Regions from separate parts of the Janthinobacterium sp. YR213 genome, predicted to be linked through region 2. Evidence: predicted binding sites of a transcription regulator. Region 2 holds the regulator's gene; each other region holds the start of a gene.

Region 1 (4,158 bases), on a different contig from region 2:
CCCCGTTGGTCCCTGATCGCGTGCGCCGCCGCCAGCCTGGCCTTGCCGCCCGTCATGGCGGCCGAACTGGGCGAGATGGCGGTGCTGTCGCATGTGGGTCAGCCTCTGCTGGCCGAAATCGAACTGACGGCCCTGGCGCCCGAGGAAGCCAATGGCGTGGCCGTGCGCCTGGCTTCGCCCGATGTGTACCGCGGTGGCGGCATCGGCATGGATCCGGCCCTGCAAACCTTGACGATCAGTCCGCTGGAACGCGGCGGGCGCCACTATGTGCGCGTGAGTACCCGGCAAGCGATCCAGGCGGGCCATGTGCATCTGTATTTGTTGCTGGGCAGTGGCAATGGCGCCGTCGTGCGCCTGGGCACCGTGTGGCTGACGGCGGCCCCGCCTGCTGCCGCTGCCGTCAGTGCGCCAGTCCGGCCCGCGATTCCCGTGCCCGTACCCATATCCGTATCCTCACCGCTGCCACGGGCTGCGGCCGGTGCGCCGTCACCCGATGCCGCCGCGCTGGCGGCCCGCGCGCGCGCCGAGGGCCTCGTGCGCCCGGCGCGCGTGTTCGTGCCGCCGGCCGCGCCCGCGCCGGCTGTACCCGCGCTGCGTCCGGCGCCGTTGCGCCGCGCGACGGCGCCCGTCGCCGCTTGCGCGCCGCAGGCCAATGTGGAGCAGGCGCAAGCGTGCGTTGCGCTGGATGAGAAAAACGCGGCTTTGAATGAGAAGCTCGGCGAATTGGAAGGCAAGCTCGGCGCCTTGCAAAAGGCGCTGGCTCAGCCTGCCATCGCTGCCGCCGTCGCTGCGCCTGCTGCCGCGCCGGCCGAGGCGCGGGTGCCGCATGCCAAGCCCAAGCCCCTGGTGCCGCCAGCGGGCGAGAAGGCGGCGGGCGGCAATGGCTTGCTGTGGCTCGGCATCGGCACTCTGGTCTTCCTGTTGCTGACGGCGGTCATCGTGTATGTCGCGCGCAAGCGCAAGCAGGCGGCCGGGCCGGGCGCGCCGTCGAAATACTGGGTCTTGCTGCGCAAGCCCTTCAGCCGCAAGAAGAAGGATGTGCCCGTGCTGACGGAAGCGGTGGAAGGCGGGGTAGGGGCCGAGCCGGAACCGGAGCCGTTTTCGCGTTAACGCGATGCAAGGCGGCACGACAATTTGATATAAAAAAAGATATTGAAAAAATACATGGAAACGCTTGCCAATCGCGTTGCTTATTTCTTAAAGATGGTGATATGATTAATTCAGTGGACTTGCTCTACGATAAAACAGCCCCAGCCTGGCGCAGTCACCAACGATAGTGTGGCGCGGCAAACAGGTGTAGCGTTGCATAAACGCCTGGGTCTGGAAGCGGTTTGCGATGCCGACGATGTGCTCGCGAACGCCGGATGCAACCGGCAGCGAGGCGACGCCAGGAGATACCTGGGGCTCGCCTTCCAAATTCCCCCCCCCTCCTTGCCTGGTGCCGCAGATGGCGCGCTCCCTGGCACGGAGGCAGACGCAAAAAAAGCACCCGCAGGTGCTTTTGTCGTTTCTGGTGCGGCAAGTTTCTTACATGCGGGCGCGCGAACCCGGCATGGCGCTCGGCAGCTGCGTCATCCACGGTTCCGTGATGCTGCGGATTTCGCGGTCATTTGCCAGGATTTGCTTGAGCAAGTCGATCTTGCGCAGGCGCGAGGCGCCGGCCAGGGCGGGTACCTTGCCTGTCATGGTCGCGCTGGCGGCGCTGGCGCACTGGTTTTCCAGGGTATCCAAGCCATCCCAGTCGCTCGAACGTGCGGCCACGACCATTTTATTGGTCATTCCTGCAATATTTTCATACATCGAGAGAACGTCGTTGGAGGTCATGAGCACACCCGTAACTAGTGAATGGATTACCGCTTGTCTAGATTAACGGCAGCTGCAACGGGAACTTGAGGGTGTTTTTGAAAAAAAATGAAAATAATTTAGATGATTGCTTACTTGCTGCCGGAATCGCCTCCCAAGCCGCATGCCTGCTGGCGTCGTGGTGACAGGGGAATGTGTTGCGGCGCTTCAAAACGCGTTATGATTTTGCATACTACTGTCGTTACTTTGCCTGAAAGGATCACCATGCGCGTTGTCACTGCTGCCGCTTCCTCTTTCCCTGCTTCCTGGCGCAAGCGCGCCATGGCGCTGGCCCTGTCCGGCATCACCCTGGCCGGAGGTCCCGTCCACGCGCACGGCCAGGATGCGGCCGCCAGTCCTGCCGCCGCGATGGCGGCACCCACGGCTGTCTTGCCCGGCGACGATTTTTACGATTACGTGAATGGCGACTGGCTGCGCGGCACGGAGATTCCCGCCGACCGTAGCAGCTGGGGCTCGTTCGCCATCCTCGCCAATGCGACCAACGAGCGCATCATCGCCCTCGTCGAAGGCCTGGCGGCGGCGCCGCAGGCGGATGCATCGGCGCGCCAGGTCAGCGATTTCTACCGTTCCTGGATGGATGAGTCAGCTATCGAAGCGCAAGGCTGGGCGCCGATCAAGCCGCTGCTGAAGAAGATCGATGGCATACGCGACCAGGCGGGGCTGGCCCGCGCGCTGGGCGAGAGCTTGCGCGCCGATGTCGATCCGCTCAATGCCACCAATTTTTATACGGAAAACCTGTTCGGCCTGTGGGTGGCGCAAGACTTGAACGACACCACGCGCAACGTGGCCTACCTGCTGCAGGGCGGGCTGGGCTTGCCCGACCGCGCGTTCTACCAGGGGGAAAGCGCCCGCATGCAGGGCTTGCGCGCGGGCTACCAGGCGCATATCGCCGCCATGCTCAAGCAGGCTGGCTACCGCGATGCGCCGGCCCGCGCCGCGCGCGTGTTTGCGCTGGAGCAGCAAATTGCCGCCAGCCATGCCAGCCGCGAAGATTCGGCCGATGTCGCCAAGGGCAATAACGCGTGGCGTGCAGCCGACTTCGCCAGCAAGGCGCCGGGCCTGGACTGGAAGGCCTTCTTCCAGGCGGCGGGCCTGGGCAAGCAGACGGATTTCATCGTCTGGCACCCGACGGCCATGACGGGCAGCGCGGCGCTGGTGGCGAGCGTGCCGCTGGCCACATGGAAGGATTTCCTCGCCTTCCACGCGATCAACCATTTCAGCACGACCTTGCCGAAGGCCGCCGCCGACCAGCGCTTCGCCTTCTACGGCAGCGCCTTGAGCGGCACGCCGCAGCAGTCGCCGCGCAGCAAGCGCGCGCTGGCGGCAACCAACGCGGCCCTGAGCGACGCCGTCGGCAAGCTGTACGTGGAGCGCTATTTCCCGCCTGAATCGAAAGCCCGCGTGCAAGACATGGTGACGAATATCGTCGCCGCCTTCTCGCGTCGCATCGACAAGCTGGACTGGATGGCGCCGGCCACCAAGGCGCAGGCGCAGGAAAAACTCAAGACCCTGTACGTGGGCGTCGGTTATCCGGAACGCTGGGACAACTATGCGGGCTTGCGCGTGGTGCGCGGCGATGCGCTGGGTAATGTGCAGCGGGCGGAACAGTTCCATTACCGGCAGGAGCTGGCCAAGCTGAGCCAGTCGCCTGACCGCAAGGCCTGGGCCATGCCGGCACAGCTGGTCAATGCCGTCAACCTGCCGCTGCAAAATGCGCTGAACTTTCCGGCCGCCATCCTGCAGCCGCCATTCTTCGACCCGCAGGCATCCGATGCGGCCAACTATGGCGGCATCGGCGCCACCATCGGCCACGAGATCAGCCACAGCTTCGATGACCAGGGCGCCCAGTTCGACGCCCAGGGCAAGCTGCGCGACTGGTGGACGCCAGCCGACCTGGCGCATTTCCAGACCGCATCCAAGCAATTGGTGGCGCAGTTCGCGGCCTACAAGCCGTTTCCCGACCTGAGCGTGAATGGCCAGCTGACCCTGAGCGAAAACCTGGCCGACCTGGCCGGCGTGGCGGCCGCGCATGACGCGTTCACCTTGTCGCAGCAGGGCAAGCCGGCGCAGGCGGATGCGGACCGCGATTTCTTCACGGGTTATGGCGTCAGCTGGCGCAGCAAGGCGCGCGAAGCGGCGGCGCGCCAGCAAATCCTCACGGATGGCCATGCGCCGGCGCAATACCGGGCCGCCACCGTGCGCAACCTCGACGCCTGGTACCCGGCCTTCGACGTCCAGCCGGGGCAGCAGCTGTACCTGGCGCCGGAACAGCGCGTGCGCGTCTGGTAGTTATAA
Region 2 (4,158 bases):
GGAATTGAAGAACAAGCACACGGTGCTGATCGATACGGTCGGCGTGAGCCAGCGCGACCAGATGGTCACGGAGCAGGTGGCCATGCTGTCGGGCGCCGGCGCCGATGTGAAACGCCTGCTGTGCCTGAACTCCACGGCGACCCAGGAAACCCTCAACGAAGTGGTGCGCGCCTACCAGGGCAGCGGCCTGGCCGGCTGCATCATGACCAAGCTCGATGAAGCGGCCTCGATCGGCAACGTGCTCGACGTGGTGATCCGCCAGAAGCTGAACCTGTTTTATGTGTCGAACGGCCAGCGCGTGCCGGAAGACCTGTACCTGGCCGACCGCGGCTACCTGATCGACCGCGCCTTCAAGCTCAAGCGCGATGCGGCGGCGACGCAGTTTTCCGATGCCGAACTGCCGCTCCTGATGGCGCAGGCGGCCGCCCGCAATAATGAAGCGCGCGGGGTGCACCTTGGCTAATTTCGATTTCGACCAGGCCGAAGGCTTGCGCCGCATGCTGGCCGGCCCGCAGCCGCGCGTCATGACGTTCCTCTCGGCCACGCCGCAGGACGACAAGGGCGCCATGCTGGTCAATCTGGGCGCGTCGCTCGTCTATGGCGGCAATGACGTGCTGCTGCTCGACGCCAGCGGCGGCAGCGATGGCGTGGCGGCGCGCCTGGGACTGGCGCACGGCGCCAGCCTGCGCGACGTGGCGCGCCAGCAGTGCGGCTTGAACCAGGTCATCCACCAGGTGCCGCAAGGCTTCGGCGTGGCCAGCCTGGGCGCGCGCAACCATTTGATGGACAGCATGGACTATGCGGGCGAGGACGAACTGCGCCGCCTGGGCAAGACGTTCGAGGTGCTGGCGCGCCAGAGCGGCATCGTGCTGGTCGACGGCGTCGTGGCAGACGAGGGCGATTGCTTCCCCGTGCCGCTGATGGCTTCGTCCGATATCGTCGTGCAAGTCTCGACCAGCGCCACCTCGATCAAGGCGGCGTACTGCCTGGTCAAGCGCCTGAGCCAGGAACTGGGACGCCGTCCGTTCGGCATTCTCGTCACCGGCGCTTCCGAATCCGAGGCAAAAGTGGTATACGATAATATGGCGCAGGCGGCGAGCCGCTACCTGGCCGTGAAGCTGACCTCGATGGGTTCGGTGCCTGCCGACGAGTATCTGCACCGCGCGGCGCGGCTGGGCCGCAGCGTGGTCGATGCGTTTCCGCTGGCGGGCGCGTCGGTGGCGTTTCGCGGACTGGCCGAGCGGCTGGCCCGTTCGGCGGCACCGGTGCTTGGCGGCACCTTGTACCAGACGGGGAGCCCGCACCAGTTCAGCGCCTGAATCGAACCGTAGCACCAGATAAGATGAGAAAACAATAAGCAGCCTATGTACACGGTCAAAGGGAAATCGAACAAGGACTATTTGCTGACGGAGCACATTCCGCTGGTGAAGCGTCTGGCGCACCATATGAAGGCGAAATTGCCGCCTTCGGTCGAGGTCGATGACCTGATCCAGGCCGGCATGATCGGCCTGCTCGATGCCATTAGCCGCTATGAAGAGACGCATGGCGCGCAGTTCGAGACGTATGCCGTGCTGCGCATCCGCGGCGCCATGCTCGACGAATTGCGCACCAGCGACTGGCTGCCGCGCAGCATGCGCCAGAACATGCGCAAGATCGAAGAGGCGATGAGCACCTTGCAGCAGCGCCTCGGCCATCCGCCGACGGAGTCGGAAGTGGCAAAGCTGCTGAAAATGTCGCTGGCCGACTACCAGGAAATGCTGGGCGACGGCGGCGGCCACCAGCTCGTGTACTACGAAGACTTTCATGACCCGGACGGCAATGACAGCTTCCTCGACCGCCACTGCGTGGACGAGGACAGCGACCCCTTGCGTTCCCTGCTCGATACCGATTTCCGGCAATCCGTGATCGATGCCATCGACGCGCTGCCACCACGCGAGAAAATACTCATGGGCCTGTATTACGAAGAAGAGCTGAACCTGAAGGAGATCGGCGCGGTGATGGGCGTGTCGGAATCGCGCGTCTCGCAGCTGCATACCCAGGCCGTCGCGCGCCTGCGCGCAACCTTGAGGGAGCAGGCGTGGACTGGTCCAGCGTAATCGGGCTGGCGCTGGCGCTGGCGGGCCTTTTGGTCGGCCAGGCACTGGAAGGCGGCAAGATGGCCTCCCTGCTGCAGCCGGCCGCCTTTGCCATCGTTGTCATCGGCACCTTCGGCGCCGTGCTGCTGCAAACGCGGCTGCGCACCTTCGTGCGCGGCCTGGAAATGCTGCGCTGGGTCTTCCTGCCGCCGGCCGACACGCGTGCCGCGCTGGCGCGCGACATCGGGCAGTGGAGCCTGACGGCGCGGCGCGATGGCCCGCTGGCGCTCGAGCGCCTGATGGAAAACACGGCCGACCGCTTCAACGCCAAGGGCTTGAGGATGATCGTCGACGGCATCGCGCCCGACAAGCTGCGCCAGCTGCTCGACGTGGAAATCTCCGCCTATGAAATGGCCGAACGCCAGGCCGTCAAGGTGTGGGAATCGGCGGCCGGCTATTCGCCGACCATCGGCATCCTGGGCGCCGTGCTGGGCCTGATCCACGTGATGGAAAACCTCACCGATCCGAGCAAGCTGGGCGGCGGCATCGCCGTGGCGTTTGTCTCGACGATTTATGGCGTCGGCCTGGCCAACCTGCTGTTCCTGCCGGTGGCGAATAAACTCAAGGCCATCGTTTCGCGCCGCGTGCTGCAATACGAAATCACGGCCGCCGTGCTGTACGACATCGCCACGGGCGACCATACGCGCATCATCGAAGAGCGCGTTTCCAGCCTCTTGCACGAGCACTGACCATGATGCGGCGCGCGCGCAGGAAGTATGACGAGGAACCGGACAACCAGGACCGCTGGCTGATCTCGTACGCCGACTTCATCACCCTGCTGTTCGCCTTCTTCGTTGTCATGTACGCGATTTCGCAAGTCAACGAAGGCAAGTACCGCGTCTTCCAGAATGCCATCGGCCAGGCCTTCAGCCTGGAAAAGGGCGCGCCGCCCATCATCATGGAAGCGCCGCAAGCCATTCCGTTGCCGAACCCGGCCCTGAAACGCCGCACGGAAGCCATCCGCCGCGAGCGAGAGCACATGACGCGCCTGGCGCAGGACCTGACCTCCACCCTGGCGCCGCTGGTGAAGGAAGGCAAGGTGCGGGTCACGCAGACGAGCCGCGGCGTGAGCGTGGAAATCAATGCCAGCGTGCTGTTCGACCCGGGCGCGGCGCGCCTGACGGTGGAATCGGACCAGGCCCTGCGCGCCGTCGCCGTGCTGCTCAAGGACGATACGCACGACGTGCAGGTGGAAGGGCATACGGACGTGCAGCCGATCAGTAATTCCAACTTTGCCTCGAACTGGGAATTGTCGGCCGCGCGCGCCAGCGCCGTGGTGCGCCTGTTCATCGCCAGCGGCGTCAAGGCGTCGCGCCTGACGGCCGTCGGCCACGCCGACAACATCCCCGTGGCGCCGAACGAAACGGCGGAAGGGCGCGCGCGCAACCGCCGGGTCGCCGTGACGATTTTGTCGGGCATCCCCGAAACGGTGACGGAAGTGCCGACGGCGCCGGTGGCACCTACGCCAGCCAACTGACGCTCGTCAACTGCGGGCTGCCGCTTGGTACAATCGCGCTTTCTTCCTCTTTTATCGTTCCCTCATGAAAAGCAGCTCCCTGGGCGGTCTCGTCTATTCCACCGAAACGGGCCGCATGTGTCCCGCCTGCCGCCAGCCGCTGGCGCAATGCGCATGCAAGGCGCAAGCCAAGGCGGCGCCCGCGGGCGATGGCGTGGTGCGCGTCTCGCGCCAGACCAAGGGCCGTGGCGGCAAGAGCGTCACCGTGGTCAAGGGTTTGCCGCTGGACGCCATGGCGCTGGCCCTGCTGGGCAAGCAGTTGCGCACGCAGTGCGGCTCGGGCGGCACGGTCAAGGATGGCGTGATCGAGGTGCAGGGCGACCATGTCGACGCCATCCTGGCCGCGCTGGTCAAACTGGGCCACCAGCCGAAAAAGGCCGGCGGCTGAGCGTGCGGAGGCGTGCGGCCCGCTGCCGCAGGCCTGTGGTAACGTGCATTTCCTTTTATGCGCCACCTCATCATGAATAGCAAACTGACCGGCATCGCCAGCGTCGCTGCCATCGCGGC
Region 3 (4,158 bases), on a different contig from region 2:
GGGCCTGGACCCCGACCTGGCGAAACTGCCGGCCGAACTGCGCGATCTGCCTGATGGAATCACCACCTTTTGCACGCGCATCATCGATGCCACGGCCGACCTGGCCTGCGCCTTCAAACCGCAGATCGCGTATTTTGGCGCGCTGGGCGCGGAAAAGCAGCTGGAAGACATCTGCCGCTACGTGCGCGAAAACTATCCGCACATCCCGCTGATCCTCGACGCGAAACGGGGCGACATCGGCGCGACGGCCACGCAGTACGCGCGCGAAGCGTTCGAGCGCTACGGCGCCGACGCCGTCACCGTGAACCCGTACATGGGCGAGGATTCGCTCGATCCCTACCTGGCGTGGCAAGACCGCGGCGTGATCATCCTGTGCCGCACCTCGAATCCGGGCGGCTCGGACCTGCAATTCCTCGACACGGATGGCGTGCCCTTGTACCAGCGCGTGGCGCGCCTGGTGGCCGACAAATGGAACAAGAATGGCCAGTGCGCGCTCGTCGTCGGCGCCACCTTCCCTGAAGAACTGGCGCAGGTGCGCGCCATCGTCGGCGACATGCCGCTGCTGGTGCCCGGCATCGGCGCCCAGGGCGGCGACATTGCCGCCACCGTCGGCGCGGGCCAGACGGCCAACGGCATGGGCATGATGATCAGCTCCTCGCGCGCCATCATCTATGCCACGCCGCAGGCTGGCGAAGACTACGCCGACGCGGCACGCCGCGTGGCCATTGAAACGCGCGATGCGATCAATGCGCATCGTTCGGTTTAAGTTGCATGCATAAAAAATGCCGGGCTAGCCCGGCATTTTTCATTGCTAGGTCGGCTTGGCCGCATGGCGTAAGCCGACATGAGTCGTCGTCGGCACTTGTCGGATTACGCTTCGCTAATCCGACCTACCCGACTTTCAGTCGCGCATGGGCGCCACCATCTCCACGTAATCGTACAACTCACCCAGAATTTCCTCGCCACGCTCATCCACGGATTCCGACAGCACGTCGATTTCCGTAAACAGCATTTCGATGGTGCGGGCGCCGCCGTCGCCGTCGAACAGGCGGGCAGCGCGGTGCTGCTCCCAGCGCAGGCTTTCCGCTTCGCTCAGGGTTTGCGGGAAATTGCGGGCGCGGTAGCGGAACAGCAGTTCCTGCAGGCGCTCGTCGGCAAACGAAGGGCGGGCCGTGGCCAGCTTGGCCGGCGTGTCGCGGCGCAGGGATTCGAGCAGGCGGCGGTCGTCGTTGCTGACGAAACCATTGTACAAATCTTCATCCACGTCCAGCGCGACATTCGCGCCCGGGCGCTGGAACACTTCGGCCCAGATGGCATCCATGTTCGGCGCCGTGGCGGCCAATTGCGCGTTGACCTTCGCCGCGTCCAGGTCGATGCCCCATTGCGCGGCCATGGCCGGCGACAGGGTCTTTAAATTGCCAACCAGCATGGGCGACTTGTTCAGGTGCACGCTTTTCACGGGCAGGCGCGTCATACCTTCCGGCATGGCCTCCTTGCGCGTGAACAAACGCGTACGGATGGTGTCGGCGTCCAGCTGGAACAGTTCACGCGGATCGTAGGCGCAATCCCAGACGAGGATTTCGTTTTTATTGCTCGGATGCGTGGCCAGCGGCCAGACGACGCCCAGGCAGCCCCGTTCGGCGGGGAACATGCCGGACACGTGCAGGAAAGGCTGGCGCTCGCCGGCGGCCAGGTGCATGCCCATTTCGCTGGCGACCCTGTCCTTCTTGTGCAGTGCCAGGCAGAATTCGAACAGTTTCGGCTGTTTTTCCTTGATCAGGCGTGCCAGGGCGATGGTGGCGCGCACGTCGGACAGCGCATCGTGCGCCGCTTCGTGGGCCAGGTCATTGGCCTTGCTCAAGTGTTCCAGCCTGAAACTGGTCTGGCCATCGTCGCGCTTCGGCCATTCGATGCCTTCCGGGCGCAGCGCGTGCGTCATGCGCACGACGTCGAGGATGTCCCAGCGGCCGCAATGGTTTTTCCATTCGCGCGCATATGGATCGATCAGGTTGCGCCAGAACAGGAAACGCGTGACTTCATCGTCGAAACGGATGGTGTTGTAGCCCACGCCGATGGTGCCCGGTTCCGAAAAGGCCGCTTCGACGGTGGCGGCGAACTGGTGTTCGGGTACGCCCAGCTGCAGACATTGCTGCGGCGTGATGCCCGTAATCAGGCACGATTGCGGGTCGGGCAGGAAATCATTAGCAGGCTGGCAATACAGCATGATCGGTTCGCCGATCTCGTTGAGGTCTGCATCCGTGCGGATGGCGGCGAACTGGGCCGGGCGGTCGCGGCGCGGCTGGGCGCCAAAGGTTTCGTAGTCGTGCCAAAGAAAGGTCTGGTTAGTCATTGATGGTCGTTACTTGATGGGTTATCCGGGCCCGTGAAAGGGCCGCTGCTACAGTTTTCTGAAAACCTGCCGATACTACACGAGAGGATGGTCATCATCGCGTTTCCCGCATGGTGGCATACATTGCCCGTTCAAGGAGGTCTATCGTGTCAATTCCCATCGCCGCAAGCGGCAATTCCAACCCTTCCGTGACTTCCGTCAGTACGGGCGTTGCCGGCAAGGACGATAAAGTCCAGCAAAAGGACGGCGTCAACACTGAAATGAGCGTGAATGACCGTACCAAGCTGCAATTGAACGCGTCCATCATGCAGGCGTCGCTGAACGTATCGATCGGTTCCGAGAACGAACCGCTGGCACTGCTGTACAAGACGGCCATCACCAACATCAATGAAGCGCTGAAGGGCCAGTACGGCGAAGACGCGATCCAGAACGCGGCTTCGCAGGATAACAGTGCCGAAGCGACGGCGAACCGCATTGTATCGCTGTCGACGGGGTTTTTTGACGCGTTCAAGAAACAGAATCCCGGCCTGGACGACGATACAGCCCTGAGCAAGTTCATGGACACCATCAGCGGCGGCATGGAAAAAGGCTTCAAGGAAGCGCGCGACATCCTGGGCGGCTTGAAAGTGTTGCAAGGCGATATCGCCGGCAATATCGACAAGACGTATGAACTGGTGCAGAAAGGCTATGCGGACTTCATCGCCGCGCACAGCAGCAAGAAGGATGACGCCGCCAAGCCGGCCGACAGCAAGGCTGCCTGATCATTATTACGCCGGAAGCGCCTGAGAAAATGTCCAGGGCTAGGCGCATTGCCGAAGACAGTACGAATGTACGGCGAGGCAATGCAACGACGCCATGGGCTTTTTATCAGGTGCTTACGCGGTTGCGGCCGCCGGCTTTCGCGCGGTAAAGCGCCGCGTCGGCGGCGGCAATCAGCGCATGGTCGTCCTGTTCGGCCGCCAGGCTGGCCACGCCGAAGGAACCCGTGATGTGCGGCAAGGCGCTGCGCATGTCGGCGAAGATGACGGCGAGCTGCATGCGCTCGCACAAGCGCTCGGCGACCCGCAGGGCCACGTGTTCGTTGGTGTCGGGCAAGATCACCATCATTTCCTCGCCACCATAACGCACGGCAAAATCCGTGGGCCGCAGGGCCGCGCCCAGCACTTGCGCGGCGATGCGCAGTGCCTGGTCGCCAGCCTGGTGGCCGTGCGTGTCGTTGAAGCGCTTGAAATGGTCGAGGTCGATCATCACCAGCGACAGGGGCGAGCCGCTGGCGTGGGCCGTGACGATCATGTTGGGCAGTAAATCCGTCAGCCAGGCGCGGTTGTACAAGCCTGTCAGGCTGTCGACCATCGACAGCTGGCGGTAGAATTCGCCCAGTTTCTGCCGGCGGCGCAGCAGGGCATTGGCGGCGCGGATGCGGAAGGACAGCAAGCGCAGCAGGTTGCGCGCCAGGCCGTTCGACTGCTCGATCAATTCCCAGACGATGGCCGCGTCGATCACCAGCAAATCGGTTTCTTCCAGGGCGGAAATGGCGGCCAGGTTGCTCGCTTCATCGAGCACCGATTGTTCGCCCACGCTTTCGCCGGGCAAGACCTTGCTGACGGTGCCGTCATCCATGCCCGTGTGGGTGTCGGCGGCCACGGCCAGCGAGCCGCGCAGGACGATGTACAGGCTGGCGCCTTGCGTGTCGGCAATGGCTTCGCCCGCTTCGAGGCGCATGACGGGGCAGGGCGCCAGCATGGCAGCCGTCTGGCTATCCGCCCCATCGCGAAATAGCTGTAAATCGCCGATGTTGCAGCCTGAAG

Evidence for each region. Region 2 encodes FliA, which starts transcription of late flagellar genes. Its sites were predicted from a motif close to CTAAAGTTTNNNNNNNNNNNGCCGNTA; they were not measured.
Region 1: the regulator FliA is predicted to act here: its motif matches at 1,868-1,894, upstream of BLT98_RS22205 (flagellar protein FliT).
Region 3: the regulator FliA is predicted to act here: its motif matches at 2,399-2,425, upstream of BLT98_RS22575 (DUF5610 domain-containing protein).

What each region holds. Positions count from the first base shown of each region.
Region 1 is NZ_FNDA01000005.1:252,438-256,595, reverse strand. Features, by position in the region: gene BLT98_RS29270 (type IV pilus assembly protein FimV) at 1-1,110, shown strand, start outside; gene BLT98_RS22205 (flagellar protein FliT) at 1,528-1,779, opposite strand; gene BLT98_RS22200 (M13 family metallopeptidase) at 2,068-4,152, shown strand.
Region 2 is NZ_FNDA01000002.1:985,582-989,739, forward strand. Features, by position in the region: gene flhF (flagellar biosynthesis GTPase FlhF) at 1-463, shown strand, start outside; gene BLT98_RS13610 (MinD/ParA family ATP-binding protein) at 456-1,319, shown strand; gene BLT98_RS13615 (RNA polymerase sigma factor FliA) at 1,365-2,096, shown strand; gene BLT98_RS13620 (flagellar motor protein) at 2,078-2,824, shown strand; gene motD (flagellar motor protein MotD) at 2,830-3,612, shown strand; gene BLT98_RS13630 (translation initiation factor Sui1) at 3,677-4,039, shown strand; gene BLT98_RS13635 (hypothetical protein) at 4,112-4,158, shown strand, end outside.
Region 3 is NZ_FNDA01000005.1:325,651-329,808, reverse strand. Features, by position in the region: gene pyrF (orotidine-5'-phosphate decarboxylase) at 1-766, shown strand, start outside; gene sbcB (exodeoxyribonuclease I) at 902-2,350, opposite strand; gene BLT98_RS22575 (DUF5610 domain-containing protein) at 2,497-3,111, shown strand; gene BLT98_RS22570 (GGDEF domain-containing protein) at 3,218-4,158, opposite strand, start outside.